DNA from 2 places in the Luteibacter sp. W1I16 genome. Region 1 is predicted to be linked to the other one. Evidence: predicted binding sites of a transcription regulator. Region 1 holds the regulator's gene; the other holds the start of a gene.
The links. The regulator FliA, encoded in region 1, starts transcription of late flagellar genes. The targets are predictions, from matches to a motif close to TAAAGTTTNNCNNNCNNNGGCCGATAA.
Positions count from the first base shown of each region.

Region 2: QFZ41_RS15790 (chemotaxis protein CheW) is a predicted target of FliA. The motif match lies at 1,977-2,003, and genes of this name have one in related genera.

Region 1 covers NZ_JBNDJJ010000001.1:1,064,208-1,071,757, forward strand. The annotation lists gene motD (flagellar motor protein MotD) at 1-656, opposite strand, end outside; gene QFZ41_RS04730 (flagellar motor protein) at 653-1,393, opposite strand; gene QFZ41_RS04735 (chemotaxis protein CheA) at 1,395-3,506, opposite strand; gene QFZ41_RS04740 (protein phosphatase CheZ) at 3,514-4,155, opposite strand; gene cheY (chemotaxis response regulator CheY) at 4,166-4,567, opposite strand; gene QFZ41_RS04750 (RNA polymerase sigma factor FliA) at 4,599-5,330, opposite strand; gene QFZ41_RS04755 (MinD/ParA family ATP-binding protein) at 5,327-6,202, opposite strand; gene flhF (flagellar biosynthesis protein FlhF) at 6,262-7,550, opposite strand, start outside.
Region 2 covers NZ_JBNDJJ010000001.1:3,598,636-3,606,185, forward strand. The annotation lists gene QFZ41_RS15785 (chemotaxis protein CheA) at 1-1,700, shown strand, start outside; gene QFZ41_RS15790 (chemotaxis protein CheW) at 2,054-2,575, shown strand; gene QFZ41_RS15795 (methyl-accepting chemotaxis protein) at 2,657-4,369, shown strand; gene QFZ41_RS15800 (CheR family methyltransferase) at 4,373-5,248, shown strand; gene cheD (chemoreceptor glutamine deamidase CheD) at 5,245-5,904, shown strand; gene QFZ41_RS15810 (protein-glutamate methylesterase/protein-glutamine glutaminase) at 5,963-7,060, shown strand; gene QFZ41_RS15815 (methyl-accepting chemotaxis protein) at 7,077-7,550, shown strand, end outside.

The sequences.
Region 1 (7,550 bases):
GTAGCCGTCGCGATGGGCGTGTTATCCGTATAGCCCTCCACGCGCATGGCATTCGGGAAGGGCGAGAGGATACCGGCGAGCTTGCGCAATACATCCTCGGCCGGCGCCTGCAACTTCGCCACGCCGACGGGGAACAGGATGTCGGTGCGTACTTCGATTTCGAGCCAGTCAGGCGTCTTCCGGACACTGACCATGTTCTTGTCGATCAGCGGCTTCATCGCCCGCTGCACTTCGTCGGCGATCTGGCTGAGGCTCGCGGCCTCGGTCTTGCCGATGGCCGTGTTGGCCGCCGTGGCCGTGGTGACGCTGGCGGCTTCCTGGCGCTCGGGTGCGGCGCCCTCATGGCCGGGCAGCGGAAGGTTGCGCGGCGGAATGGGCACGTCGATCTTGGCGATCGGCGCGGCCGCGGGGGCGCGCGACTGGTTCGGCAGCGGGACCTGCGCGGCGGGCGTGGCCTCGCGGATCGGCTCGATGACCTTGCCGGTACCGTTGAATGCTTCGTTGATCGACTGTGCCATCACCCGGAACTTGGTTTCATTCACCGCGGAGACGGCGTACATCACCACGAACAGCGCGAGCAGCAAGGTGATCAGGTCGCCGTACGGAATCGCCCAGCGTTCGTGATTGATGTGCTCTTCGTGATGCCGCCGCTTCACGACAGGAATCCCTGCAGCTTGCTCTCGATGTGCCGCGGATTGTCGCCCTGCGCGATCGAGACCAGGCCTTCCACGAGGATTTCGCGCATCTGCGAACGGCGGCGGGCCAGGCCCTTGAGACGCGAAGCCATCGGCAGCGCGAGCAGGTTGGCGAGGCCGATGCCGTAGATCGTCGCGACGAAGGCGGCGGCGATGCCGTGGCCGAGCTTGCTCGGCTCGGCAAGGTTCTGCATCACGGACATCAGGCCCATCACGGCGCCGATGATGCCCATGGTCGGCGAATAGGCGCCGGCGTTCTCGAACACCTTGGCCGCCTCGATGTCGGTGTGCTCACGGGCCAGCACTTCCACTTCGAGCACGGAACGCATCGCGTCCGGCTCGGTGCCGTCCACCAGGAGCTGCAACCCCTTGCGGATGAAGGGGTCGGTTTCACGCTCGATCGCAGGCTCCAGCCCCAGCAGGCCGGTGCGGCGGGAAATCTCGCTCCAGCCGACGATACGGCTGACGAGGTTTTCCGATTCGATGTCCGGTGGGCGGTAGACCCAGGGCAACATGCTCCACGCGCGCTTCAACACGGCGCCGGGCGTCTGCACGAGCAAAGCGGCGAAGGTGCCGAGGAAAACGATGACGAACGCGGCCGGATTCCACAGGGCATCGAGGCTCGACCCCTTCAGGATGGTGCCCACGATGATGACCAGGAAGGCCAGGATCGTGCCGACGACGCTCACGATATCCATGTCAGACCGCCATCCTCAGTGAAGGCAATACCTGGCCACTCTCGTCGGCGAGGCCGGCGAGATCGAGCACGAGGGATATCCTGCCGTCACCGGTGATCGTGGCGCCAGCCACGCCGGGGACATCCTTCAGGAACGGCCCGAGCGGCTTGGCCATGACGTCCTCCCGCCCCAGCACCTCGTCGACGAGGCAGCCGAGCGTCTGGTGACCGATCTGCACCACGACCACGTGACCGCCCTTCCCCGCCGCGCCGGCCCAACGGCCGAGGTCGACGAGCGGCAGCGCGCGCTGGCGGTGCGCCGCGACGATGCGGCCGTCCAGTTCCTGGACCTGGCCAGGAACGAGCTCGAACACTTCGGCCACGTTGGATAACGGCAGCGACAGCAGCCGGTTGCCGACGCGGACCATGAGCACGCGCAGGATGGCCAGCGTCAACGGCACCGACAGGCGCACGGTGCTGCCGTGGCCCACGCGCGAATCGATGGACAAGGTGCCGCCGAGTTCGACGATCTTGGTCTTGACCACGTCCATGCCGACGCCGCGGCCCGAGATGTCCGAGACCTGGCTGGCGGTGGAGAAGCCCGGCCGGAACACGATCTCGAAGCACTCGCGCTCGTCGAGGCGCGCGGCTTGCTCCTCGTCCATCAGGCCTTTTTCCACGGCCTTGCGGCGCAGCACTTCGGGGTCCATGCCCTTGCCGTCATCAGTGACGGTGATGACGATGCGATCGCCATACTGGCCGGCAGCGAGACGAACGGTGCCAGCGCGCGGCTTGCCTTCGCGGGCGCGGGCATCGGGCATCTCGATACCGTGATCCACCGCGTTGCGCAGCAGGTGCACCAGCGGATCGGCCAGGGCCTCCACCACCGTGCGGTCGATATCGGTTTCCTCGCCCTCGGTCACCAGTTCGATTTCCTTGCCGAGCTGGCGGGCGAGGTCGCGAACGATGCGCGGGAAGCGCGAGAACAGTTTGCCCACCGGCTGCATGCGCATGCGCAACACGGCGTTCTGCAGGTCTTCCGCCACGCGCTCGAGTTCACCGATGGCGCGTTCCATCGGATCGTTCGTACCACGCGGCGCGAGGCTGGTGAGGCGGTTGCGCACGAGCACCAGTTCGCCTGCGGCATCGACCAGGCCATCGAGGCGGTGGGTGTCGACGCGGACGGTGGTGTCGGCGGTGGAAGCACCGCGTTTCTCCGCGGCAGCCGGAGCGGCCTTCACGGCCGCCCGCGTCGCGGGACCTGCCGGGACAGGCTCGGACGAGGCGGCGGCCGGAGCCGCGGACGGCGCGACCGGTGCGGGCGGCGCCGCGGCCGTCGCCACGGCGGAACCACTCGCGGCGCCAGGGGCGGCCGTGCCATGGAGGTTGTCGAGCAGGGCTTCGAACTCGTCGTCGCTGATCGCGTTCCCATCGGCGGGGGCGGCAGGCACCTCGGCTACTACCGGTGCGGAACCGGCGGCGGGCGCGGCCACGCCCGGAACGGACGGAGACGCATCGGCCGTCGCGTCGGCGCCAGGGGCGCCGGTGCCATAGAGGGAATCGAGAAGTGCCTCGAATTCGTCATCGGAAATGGTGCCCGAAGGCGCGGTCGCCGGTTCGCGATCGCTGCGCGCGGCATCGAGCATCGCTTCGAATTCATCTTCGATCGGATCGTACGGCCGTGCCTGCGCGGGTGCCGCCACGGGCGGCGCGGTCGGCAGGGTCAAGGCGGCGGGCGGCGCGGACACCGCCCGGCCAGGAATCAAGAGGCGGTCGAGCAGTGAACGCGGCGCAGGTTCGATCGGCAGGCCGCCGTCAGCGGCACGCATCATGTCGTTGAGGAGGTCGAGCGATTCCAGCAGCGCGTCCATGAAACCGGCGTCGAGCACGATCGAGCCGTTGCGTGCCTCGTTGAGCAGGTCCTCGCCCCGGTGGCAGAGCTCGACCATCGGGTTGAGGCCGAGGAAGCCCGCACCGCCCTTCACGGTGTGGAACGCGCGGAAGACCGCGTTCAACAGCTCCATGTCGTTCGGCGACGCTTCGAGATCCACGAGCTGTTCGCCCAGGCTCTCCAGCAGTTCACGCGCCTCGATCAGGAAGACGTTGAGCAGCTCGTTGTCCAGCTCCACGCTCATACGGCGCTCAGAACCCGAATTCGCTGAGGAGGCGATCGACCTCGTCCTGGCTGACCTTGTCGGCGGCCGGCGCGGCGCCGCCCGCCAGCGAGCCCGTGAGGCGCACCAGTTCCACCAGCGAGGATTCCACCTTGGCCATGAAGGCCTCGACCTGGGCCACGCGCTGGCCGGAGAGATCCTGCCAGGACTGGGCTTCGACCATCTCGCCGAAGCCGATGTCGCAACTCTGCGCGAAATCGCCCACGCGCACGGCCAGTGCCGTGGCCTGGGTCGCGAACGCAGGGTCGGCGTGACCGAGCACCAGCACCTCGTCGGCCTGACGGGCCAGCGCCTGGGCTTGCGGACGCAGCTTCTCGCTGAAATCGAGCGTGCGATGCGCGGCTTGCGAACTCATCTCGAGCACATCGCGCAGGTGCTTGCGCGCGTCGCTCATGTTGCCCGGCACGCCATCGTGCGAAATATCGGCGGCAAGACGGCGAGCGGACTCGTGCAGGTCGCGGGCGAGGTGGCCCAGGGCCATGAACAGGTGCTGTTCGCGGGTGCGCAGCAATTGGTCGAGCGCCTGCTCGAAAGAGACGCTGTCGTCGGCGTCGAGCAACGCGCGCAGTTCGGGAGCCACGTCGTGGCCGCTGGAAAGCATGGTGTTCATCGTGATTCCCTTAGCCCGCGGCCGCGGCGAGTCGTTCGAAGATCTTGTCGAGTTTTTCCTTCAGCGTGACCGCGGTGAACGGCTTGACGACATAGCCGTTCACGCCGCTCTGCGCCGCCGCGATGATCTGGTCGCGGTTGTTCTCCGCCGTGACCATCAGCACCGGCATGGCCTTCAGCGCTGCGTCCGCGCGAATCGCCCGGAGCAGGTCGATGCCTGTCATGTTCGGCATGTTCCAGTCGGTCACGACGAGGTCGAACGGCTGCGCGCGCAGCAGCGTCAACGCCGCGTTGCCGTCCTCGGCCTCCTGGATGAGGGTGTTGGTGAATCCCAACTCCACCAGGAGGTTCCTCACGATGCGTCGCATGGTGGAGAAATCGTCCACCACGAGGATCTTCATGTTCTTGTCCAAAACTCGTCTCCGCCTTGCTACCGCGCGTTCGTCAATGCTTGTCTTTCCAACCCGACATGCGTGCGCGGAGTCGAATGAGGGCCTGGCCATGGATCTGGCACACCCGCGATTCGCTCACTCCCAGCACCGCACCGATTTCCTTCAGGTTGAGCTCTTCATCGTAGTACAGCGACATGACCAGCTTCTCGCGCTCGGGCAATCCATCGATGGACTGCGCCAGCGCGTCACGCAGGCCTTGCTGCTCGAACAATCCATCCGGACCCGAGGCGTCCGGGTCGGCGACGTCGATCGCGGAGCCTTCGTCGCCTTCCGGCGCCGTCAGGCTCAGCAACCGCGCGCTCGCCGCGTCGGCCAGGATCTGGTTGTACTCCATGGCGTCGATGCCCAGTCGCTTCATCACTTCCGCGTCTTCGGCGTCGCCACCCGTCTCGTTCTCGATCTGCCTCGTCACCTCCGCGACCTCGCGCAACTTCCGGTGGACGGAGCGCGGGGTCCAGTCCGTCTTGCGCAGTTCGTCCAGCATGGCGCCACGTATGCGGATGCCCGCATAGGTTTCGAAGCTGGCCGCGCGAGTCGGCGAGTAATTCCTTGCCGCCTCCAGCAGTCCGATCATCCCGGCCTGCATGAGGTCGTTCGCATCCACGCTTGGCGGCAGCCGGCCCATCAGGTGATAGGCGATCCGGCGCACCAGCGGCGCGTGGTTCTTGACTAATTGATCCGCCGGGATACGCGTGATCTCGAGATATTCGGTCGCGACGCTCACAGTGGCAGCCCTCCCCCCAGATGGGACCGTTCGGCGAAAAAGCCGATGCGTCCCTGTGCCCGGGGTTCGGGTTCACCCCATGTATCGACCGACCTGGCCAGATTCTTGAATCCGACCGCCGACCGGCTGCTCGGCCAGGCATCGACCACCGCCGACTGGCGGCGGATGGCCTGGCGCAGGTACTCGTCGTGCGGAACCATGCCCATGAAATCCAGGGACACGTCGAGGAAGCGGTTTGTCACCCGTGACAGCTTCTCGAACAGCTGGCGGCCCTCCTGGGCATGCCGGACCATGTTGGCGACGATGCGGAAACGGTTCACGTCGAACTCGCGGCTCATGACCTTGATCAGCGCATAGGCGTCGGTCAGGGAAGCGGGCTCGTCGCAGACCACGACCACCACCTCGTCCGAGGCGGCGGCGAACATCGACACGCTGTCGGAAATCCCGGCGGCGGTGTCGACGATCAGGTATTCCGGTGGCAGGGGGTACTCATCGAAGGCGCGGATCACGGCCGCGTGCTCGATGTTCGGCAGCTGCGCCATGCGGCGCGTGCCGGACGTGGCCGGGATCACCTTCAGGCCGTGGGCGGCCTGGAGGATCAGGTCCTCGATGCCGCACTCGCCCCCGAGCATGTGCCCGAGGTGGCGGGTGGGCTGGAGGCCGAGCAGGACGTCGATGTTCGCCATGGCGAGGTCGGCGTCGAGGAGGACGACGTCACGGCCGCCCATCGCGAGCGCCATGCCGAGATTGACCGCCACCGTGGTCTTGCCCACGCCACCCTTCCCGCCTGCGACGGCGATGCTTCGGGTGGGTCGGCGGTCGGCGAGCCAGTTGAGTCCGGCGGCCTGGGTGGAATCGACGTGTGTGCTCATGAAGGAAGTCACTGCCGTAAGTGTTTGCGGTTGCGTTGCCGGGAAGGGTGGTTGCGCGATCAGGCCAGGGCCGGCGCCGCGATGCCGAAGCGCTCGGCAAGCAGGGCGTCGTCCGGTTCGTCGTTGCGCTGCTTGAGCAACTGGGCCGCGAGGCAGACCAGCTTGCGCGCGTCGGCCGAGGCGATGTCCTCGGGCACGCGCTGCCCATCCGTGGTGTAGTCAAGCGGCATCCGGTGCCGGATAAGAGCCGAGAGCGCGCCGCCGATCAGCGGGGCCTCATCGAGCTTGGTGAGGACCGCGCTCTGCGGCGCCAGCGGCGCGTAGGCGCGGATCGCGTTATCGATGGCCTGGGCCTGCGCGTTGGCGGCCAGCACCAGGCACACGCGCACGTCCGAGGTGGCGCGCAGTGTCTCGAACTGTTGCTGCAACTTCGGGTCGTTGCCGGAGAGACCGGCCGTGTCGACCAGCACGGTGTGCTTGCCGCGCAACTGGATCAGCACGTTGCGCAGGCTCGTCGCGTCATGCGCGTTGAATACGCGCACGCCGAGCAGGCGGCCGTAATGTTCCAGCTGCGCGCCGGCGCCGATGCGGTACTGGTCGGCACTGATCAAGGCGACGTTCGACGCCCCATGGCGCAGCACGGCGCGGGCGGCGAGCTTGGCGATGGTGGTGGTCTTGCCCACGCCCGTGGTGCCGACCAGGGCGGTGGTGCCGCCGCCGACCGTGTCGAAATTCCGCCCGCTGGTGCGGATGTTGCGCGAGAGCATGCCCAGCGGCAGGTAGCGCGCCTGCTCGGCGTTCATGTCGGCAGGCAGTTCCGCGCACAGCGCGCGCGCCACGTCACCGTCGATGCCCAGGCGGGTCATCTCGCGCAGCACGCGGGCACGCAGCGGCTGCTCGCGGTCCATCTGGTTCCAGGCGAGGGTCGAGAGCTGCACTTCAAGCATCTCGCGCAGGTTGTTGATCTCTGCGCGCACGCCGTTCACGGCGGCATCGTTGGCCGGCGCCACGGTGGCGGCGCGGACCACGTCGGCGACGCTGGCGGCGAGCGCGGCGCTCGACTGGCGCTGCGGTGCGTTGGTGTTCAGCGGCGTGCCCGACTTCGCGGCGCGCTCCACGGCGGCGGCGGTGGCGGCGCGTGCCTGGTCGATGCGGGCGGCGCGTTCGGCTTCATCGCGCGTGGCGCGGATCGGCGCTTCCTCGCGGGCCGGCGTGTCGAAACCGAAACCGGCCTCGCGCACCAGCGCCTCGTCGTAATCGAGCGCGGCGATGATCTCGATACCGTCGTCCAGCCGGCGCGTGGACAGGATCACGGCGTCCGGACCCTGTTCGTCGCGGACCTGGCGCA
Region 2 (7,550 bases), 2.5 Mb from region 1:
TGGAACTGCTGCTCCGTTCGGGCGACACCGTGCGCGACATGCTGGCGTTGTCGATGGCGGGCCAGCCAGCGGCCACCGCCGAGAGCCAGGCCTTGCTGGCCGAGTTGTCGGCCATGGTGTCCGGTGGCTCCGCCGCGCCCGTGGCCGCGAAGGCTGCTGCACCGGCCGAAGCGATCGAAGGCTGGGACATCGCCTTCCGTCCGTTCGACTACCTGCTGAAGACCGGCAACGACCCGGCGCGCATGTTCCGCGAATTCGCCGCCCTCGGCCCGCTGAGCGTCGAATGCGATGCCAGCAAGCTTCCCTCGTTGGCCGATATGGACGCGTCGTCGTCCTACCTCGGCTGGACGCTCCGCCTCGATGCCGGCGCCAAGCGCACGGCCGTCGAGGGCGTGTTCGACTGGGTGGACGGTGACTGCGACCTCACGCTGACGCCGCGTGTCGCCGCGCCGGCACCGGCCGCCGCCGCACCGGCTGCCGCCGCCGGGCCCCGTGCCGTGCGCGAGCCGGCCGCCAACAGCGAATCCAGCTCGGTCCGCGTCGGTATCGAGAAGATCGACACCCTGATCAACCTCGTCGGCGAACTGGTCATCACGCAGTCGATGCTGAGTCAGTTCCACGACGGTGTGGACGCGTCGCAGCTGGAAATGCTCCGCCATGGCCTCGCCCAACTCGGGCGCCATACGCGTGAGTTGCAGGAAAGCGTCATGAGCATCCGCATGCTGCCGATCAGCACGGTGTTCAACCGTTTCCCGCGCCTGGTCCGCGACCTGGCGCAGAAGCTCGACAAGAAGGTCGTGCTCGACCTCCGTGGCGAGACGACCGAACTGGACAAGACCGTGCTGGAGAAGATCGGCGATCCGCTGGTCCATCTGGTGCGAAATGCCATCGATCACGGCCTGGAAATGCCCTCGAAGCGCCTCGCCTCGAGCAAGGGCGACACCGGCACGCTGCGCATGGAGGCCTTCCATCGTGGCGGCTCCATCGTGGTGGAAGTGGCCGACGACGGCGCCGGTCTGAACCGCGACGCCATCGTGGCCAAGGCCATCCAGCGCGGCATCATCGCCTCGGGCGACGGCATGTCCGACGACGCCGTGGCCGATCTCATCTTCGAGGCGGGTTTCTCCACCGCCGCCACCACCACCGACCTTTCCGGCCGTGGCGTGGGCATGGACGTGGTCCGCCGCAACGTCATGGATCTCGGCGGCACCGTCGGCATCCGCAGCGTGCAGGGCAGTGGCACCACGTTCACGATCACCTTGCCGCTCACCCTCGCGATCATCGACGGCCTCACCGCCGCGGTGGGCGAGGAGACCTATATCGTGCCCTTGGTCTCCATCGTGGAATCCGTGCAGGTGAAGCCGGATGCTGTCCGCAGCGTGGCCGGTGGTGGCGAGCTGTTCCGTTTCCGCGAGCACTGGTTGCCGATCGTCCGCCTGTTCGACGTCTTCGGTTGCGCGGGCCGCCGGCGTGCGCTGGACGAGGGCATCGTGATCGTGGTGGAAGGCGAGGGGACACGTATCGGCCTGTTCGTCGACGAGTTGATCGGGCAGCAGCAGGCGGTGGTGAAGTCGTTGGAGGCCAACTACCGCCGGGTGGCCGGGATTTCCGGTGCGACGATCCTGGCCGATGGCTCGGTCGCGTTGATCGCGGATGTGACGGGGCTGGTTCGCATGCAGGGGCGGCGCAAGGCTGCTTGAGTCGCTGTGCTGGCTGCCTAAGTGGCAGCCATTTAAGAGGGCAGCCCGATGTGGTGGGAGCCGACCCTGTCGGCGATGGGTGCTTGCCCCAGGCTGGTGGGAGCCGACCTTGTCGGCGATGGGTGCTTGCCGTGACCTGGCCCGCTGCCGCGGGATCGCCGACAAGGTCGGCTCCCACCAGAGCAAGGCTCCCACCAGAGCAAAGGTTCGCCCGGAGTGGGCATCCCACCAGAGTCGCCCCTCCGGGCCTCTTGCCAAATCCGGCGTACTTCCCCCTCAAGTCCCTGCGGCAGCGGCCGATACCCCTGGGGAAGGGGTCCCGAACCGCCGATCCGATCCGCCGTGGGAACGACATGAATCAGCAAGCCAGCTACGCCACCGCTACCGATGCGTCCGATGAGGCCGCGCAATACCTCACCGTCAACCTCGGGAACGAGGAATACGGCGTCGATATCCTCGCCGTTCGCGAGATCCGTGGCTGGACACCGGTCACGCGCATTCCGCAGGCACCGTCCTATGTGCTGGGCGTGCTCAACCTGCGCGGCGCCATCGTTCCCGTGCTCGATCTGCGCCTGCGTTTCGGCCTGGCTTCCGAGGAATACACCGCCACCACCGTCTGCGTGATCGTGATGGTCGCCGGGCGTCAGTTCGGCGTCGTGGTCGACGCGGTCTCCGATGTGGTCGACGTGCTGCCGGCGGCGGTTCGCCCGGTCCCCGACATGGGAACCACGGTGGATACCGAATACCTCAAGGGCCTGACCTCCGTCGGCGAGCGCATGGTGCTGCTGCTCGACGTGGATCGCCTGTTGCAACCGCAAGACGCCCAGATGCTCGAGGTCGCCCTGGCCTCGCCGGAAGTGAAAGCCGTCGCCTGAGCCTACGAACGCCGGCGGCCACGGCCAGCCGGTATGTAATGCCCGGTTAGCCTTTGCCGCACTTTGCCGATTGGAATCGTGATGAAGAAGTTCAAGTTCAAAGTTCCCGCCCTGACCGTCCGCGGCCGCCTCTACGGCGTGCTCGGTTTGCTCACGCTCATGCTCCTGGGTGGCGCGGCCGTCGGCCTGGGTGCGATGCACTTCCAGAACGAAGGCATGCGCCAGATCTACGAGGAGGAACTGGTTCCTTCCGAGATGCTGACCCGCATCAACACGAACTCGCTGATGTCCTTCATCGTGCTGGGCGAGGCCGCGGCGAAGGTCGGCAATCCCGACCAGGTGAAGCAGAAGGTCGCCGAGTTCCAGAAGTACCAGGCCGACATGGATGCCACCAAGGCCGAGTTCCTGAAGATTCCGATGTCCGCCGACATCAAGAAGCTCTACGACAAGTGGCAGGCGACGAACGCCGACTACGCCCAGGCGAAGTCGGACATGGTCGACGCGTTGAACCAGGGCGACCAGGGTGCGTCCGACGTACTGGAACTCCAGGTCCGTCCGCTGCTGATGGATCGCCAGAACCAGCTGACCAAGGTGGTCGAAGCCAAGCGTGACGAGGCGGCCGCCATCTACGCCAAGGAGAGCGCGCAGTACAAGACTGTTCGTGCCCTCAGCATCGCGTCGCTCGCCATCGGTCTGTTCGTCTGCCTTCTGATCGCCGTGCTGGTGATCCGCTCGATCATACGCACCCTGGCGCAGACGGTGAACGTCGCGCACGAGATCGCCGAAGGCAAGCTGGGCCACGACATCCAGGTCACCCGCAGCGACGAACTCGGCCAGTTGCAGGCCGCGTTCCGTGCGATGGACGAGCGCCTCAGCGCCATCGTCTCGGAAGTCCGCCATGGCTCCGGTTCGGTCAGCACGGCCGCGCAACAGATTTCGCGCGGCAACGACGACCTCTCGCAGCGCACCCAGGAACAGGCCTCCAGCCTGGAGGAAACCGCCTCGTCGATGGAGGAAATGACCTCCACGGTGAAGCAGAACGCCGAGAACGCCAGCCATGCCAACCAGCTGGCCCGTGGCGCCCGCGAACAGGCCGAGCGCGGTGGCGAGGTCGTCGCGCAGACGGTCGTCGCCATGCGCGAGATCAACAGCTCGAGCAAGAAGATTTCCGACATCGTCAGCCTGATCGACGAGATCGCCTTCCAGACCAACCTGCTGGCGCTCAACGCCGCCGTGGAAGCGGCGCGCGCGGGTGAGCAGGGCCGTGGCTTCGCCGTCGTGGCGACCGAGGTGCGCAACCTCGCCGGCCGTTCGGCGAATGCCGCCAAGGAGATCAAGGGCCTCATCAACGACAGCGCGAGCAAGGTCAAGACCGGTTCCGAGCTGGTCGACCAGTCCGGCAAGGCCCTGGCCGAGATCGTCGAGAGCGTGAAGAAGGTGACCGACATCGTCGCCGAGATCGCCGCCGCCAGTTCGGAGCAGTCGGCAGGCATCGACCAGGTGAACCACGCCGTGCTGCAGATGGACGAGATGACCCAGCAGAACGCCGCGCTGGTCGAGGAATCGGCCGCGGCCGCCCGTGCGATGCACGAGCAGGCCACCGAACTCAGCCGTCAGGTCGCCTTCTTCCAGATCGCGGGACAGGCCTCGGCCAAGCCGGCGGGCAAGGGTGTCCGCAAGGACGTCGCCAAGGAAGAAATGGAAACCGTGTTCGCCGCCGTGCGCAGCGCGCCGGCCCCGCGTGCCCCGCGTCCGGCGGAATCCGCCGACGCCGGCGCGTGGAAGGAGTTCTGATCGATGAACGCGCTCGTCAACAACGGCGATACCGTCGGGCTGGCGAGCGCGACGGGGCCGAATCTCGGCGAAGCGGAATTCACCTTCCTCCGCGAATTCGTGCTTCAGCACTGCGGTATCTCGCTCGGCGAACACAAGCGCCAACTGGTTCAGGGTCGACTGCTGCGCCGGCTTCGCGCCCTGGGTCTCTCCGGCTTCGCCGGTTACTGCGACCTGCTGCGCCGCGATCCCGCTTCCGAGCTCGGCGAGCTGGCCAGTTGCATCAGCACGAACGTCACTTCGTTCTTCCGCGAGATGCACCATTACGACATGCTGGTGGACGAACTCCTGCCACGCTGGCTGGAGGAGAAGCGGGGCGGTGGCCGCCTGCGTATCTGGTCCGCGGGTTGCTCCACGGGCGAAGAGCCGTATGCCATCGCCATGGTCCTCGCCGAGGCACTCGAACGCACCGGCGCCAACGTCGACGCGAAGATCCTCGCCACCGACCTTTCGCCGCAGGCCCTCGAAGCCGCGCGCAAGGGCATGTACGCGATCGACCGCCTTGGCGGTGTGAGCGATGCCCGGCGCAAGCGCTGGTTCCTGCGCGGTGAAGGTGCGTACGACGGTTATGCGCTGGTGCATCCGCGCCTGCGCGAACTGGTCTCCATCCAACCGTTGAACCTGCTGCACGAGTGGCCGATGCAGGGCAAGTTCGACGCGATCTTCTGCCGCAACGTCGTCATCTACTTCGACAAGCCGACGAAGCAGCGCCTGTTTTCCCGTTATGCCGGCATGCTGGAAAGCCGCGGCTACCTGTTCCTCGGTCACTCGGAATCCATGTACGGACTGTCCGAGGACTTCGACCTGATCGGCCGGACGGTCTACCGGAAGCGTACATGAGCGACACGTTCGTCGTACAACCGCGAACCTTCCAGGGCTTCGATCCGAAGAGCGTGCTGCCGGGATTCGAGCACGTGCGCCGGTTCTGGGACCCGGCGCAGGAAGTGGTCACGGTGAAGATCCTGCCGGGCGAGTATTACGTCAGCACGCAGGAAGAAATGATTTCCACGGTATTGGGTTCGTGCGTTTCGGCCTGCGTGCGCGACGTGCGGCGCCGCATCGGTGGCATGAACCACTTCATGCTGCCCGAGCCGGCGGGCGAGCGAGACGGCTGGAGTTCCACCGTCGGCCGCGCGGCGCGCTACGGCAACGACGCCATGGAACAACTGATCAACGCCATCCTCAAGGCCGGCGGCAAGCGTGACGATCTCGAAGTGAAGATCTTCGGCGGCGGCCGCGTGCTCGCCACCATGACCGACATCGGCCAGCGCAACATCGCCTTCGTGCAGCGCTATATCGCCACGGAGAAGTTGAAACTGTGCGCGGCCGACGTGGGCGATATCTATCCGCGCCAGGTCCAGTTCTTCCCGGTGAGCGGCAAGGTCCGCGTGCGCCAGTTGCGCTCCACGCATGACCACAGCCTGGCCGATCGCGAGAAACGATACCTCAAGCGATTGGCCGACGATCCGATAAAGGGAGAGGTGGAGTTGTTCTGACGCGTGCCGTCGGGGGGCCTCGCCTCATCTTCGTTCCACCACCGAGTTGCAAGAGCCCATGCAGAAAGTACGTGTTCTCATCGTCGACGATTCGGCCCTGGTGCGTAAGGTGCTGTCGACCATGCTCGAGTCCGATCCGGGCATCGAGGTGGTCGGCACCGCCGCGGACCCGCTGATCGCCCGCGACAAGATCAAGCAACTCAATCCCGACGTGCTCACGCTCGACGTCGAGATGCCGCGCATGGACGGCCTGACCTTCCTCGACAACCTGATGCGCCTTCGCCCGATGCCCGTGGTGATGGTGTCGACGCTGACCGAGCGGGGCGCCGACGTGACCCTGCGTGCACTGGAACTGGGCGCGGTGGATTTCTTCACCAAGCCCGCGGCTGACCTGGCCAATACCTTCATGGAGCATGCGCCGGAGATCTGCGCCAAGGTGCGGCTCGCCGCTGGAGCCAAGCCTCGTGAGCGTGCCGCCGTGGTCAAGCTCGACGTCGCGCCGCGCCTTTCCGCCGATGCGGTGCTGCCGCGCGCGCAGACGGCGGGCAGCCGTGGTGGCACGCGGATCATCGCCATCGGCGCATCCACGGGCGGCACCGAGGCGATTCGTGTCGTGCTCGAGGCCATGCCGCCCACGGCACCGCCCATCGTCATCACCCAGCACATCCCGGCGGCTTTCAGCGGCCCGTTCGCGGCGCGCATGGATTCGTGCTCCGCGATGCGCGTATGCGAAGCCCGCGACGGCCAGCCGATCCAGCCGGGGCATGCGTACATCGCGCCCGGCAGCCAGCACCTGCTGGTGATGTGGGACGGCGCGCGCCACGTTTGCCGCCTGCACGATGGTCCGCCGGTGAACCGGCACAAGCCGGCCGTGGATGTGTTGTTCCGCTCCATGGCGGCCAGCGTCGGCGCCGCCACCATCGGTTGCCTGCTCACCGGCATGGGTGACGATGGCGCGCGTGGCCTGGGCGAGCTCAAGGAAATCGGTGCGCCGACCCTGGTCCAGGACGAAGCCAGTTCCGTGGTCTGGGGCATGCCCGGCGCCGCGTGGAAGGCGGGCGCCGCCAGTGAGATGTTGCCGCTAGACGCCATCGCCGCGCGCCTGCTCGCGCTTGCCAATACCCCCGTGCCCGCCGCCGCCCGCGTCGGCACCTGAACAACGAGACGTCATCATGTTGATCCCGAAGAACGAACACTCCGTCGGCTTCACCGCCAGTGCGATCGCGCTGGTACTGGTCCTGGTGTTCCATTCGGCCTGGGTCGCCCCGGTCGTGGTGGCCCTCCTGACCGCGACCTGGATCGCGATCAGCCTGCGTTCCGCCCCTGTGCCCGAAGTGGAAGTGGTGCTGAGCAGCCACGCCAGCGACGAAGCGTCGGTACGCGAAGCGATGGAAGACGTCCGCAGCGCCATCGTCGACGAACTCGGCCATGCCAGCCGCGAACTCAACCAGGCACTCGACCTTCTGCGCGATGCGGTGGCTGAACTGGGCGGTGGTTTCAACGGCCTCTCGCACAAGACCGGCAAGCAGCAGAAGCTGCTCAGCGAAATCATCGAGGGCGGCGGCAAGGGCATTTCGGTGCGGGACTTCGCCGACCGCACCGCCGGTCTGCTAGAACACTTCGTCGGCCTGATCGTGCAGTTGTCC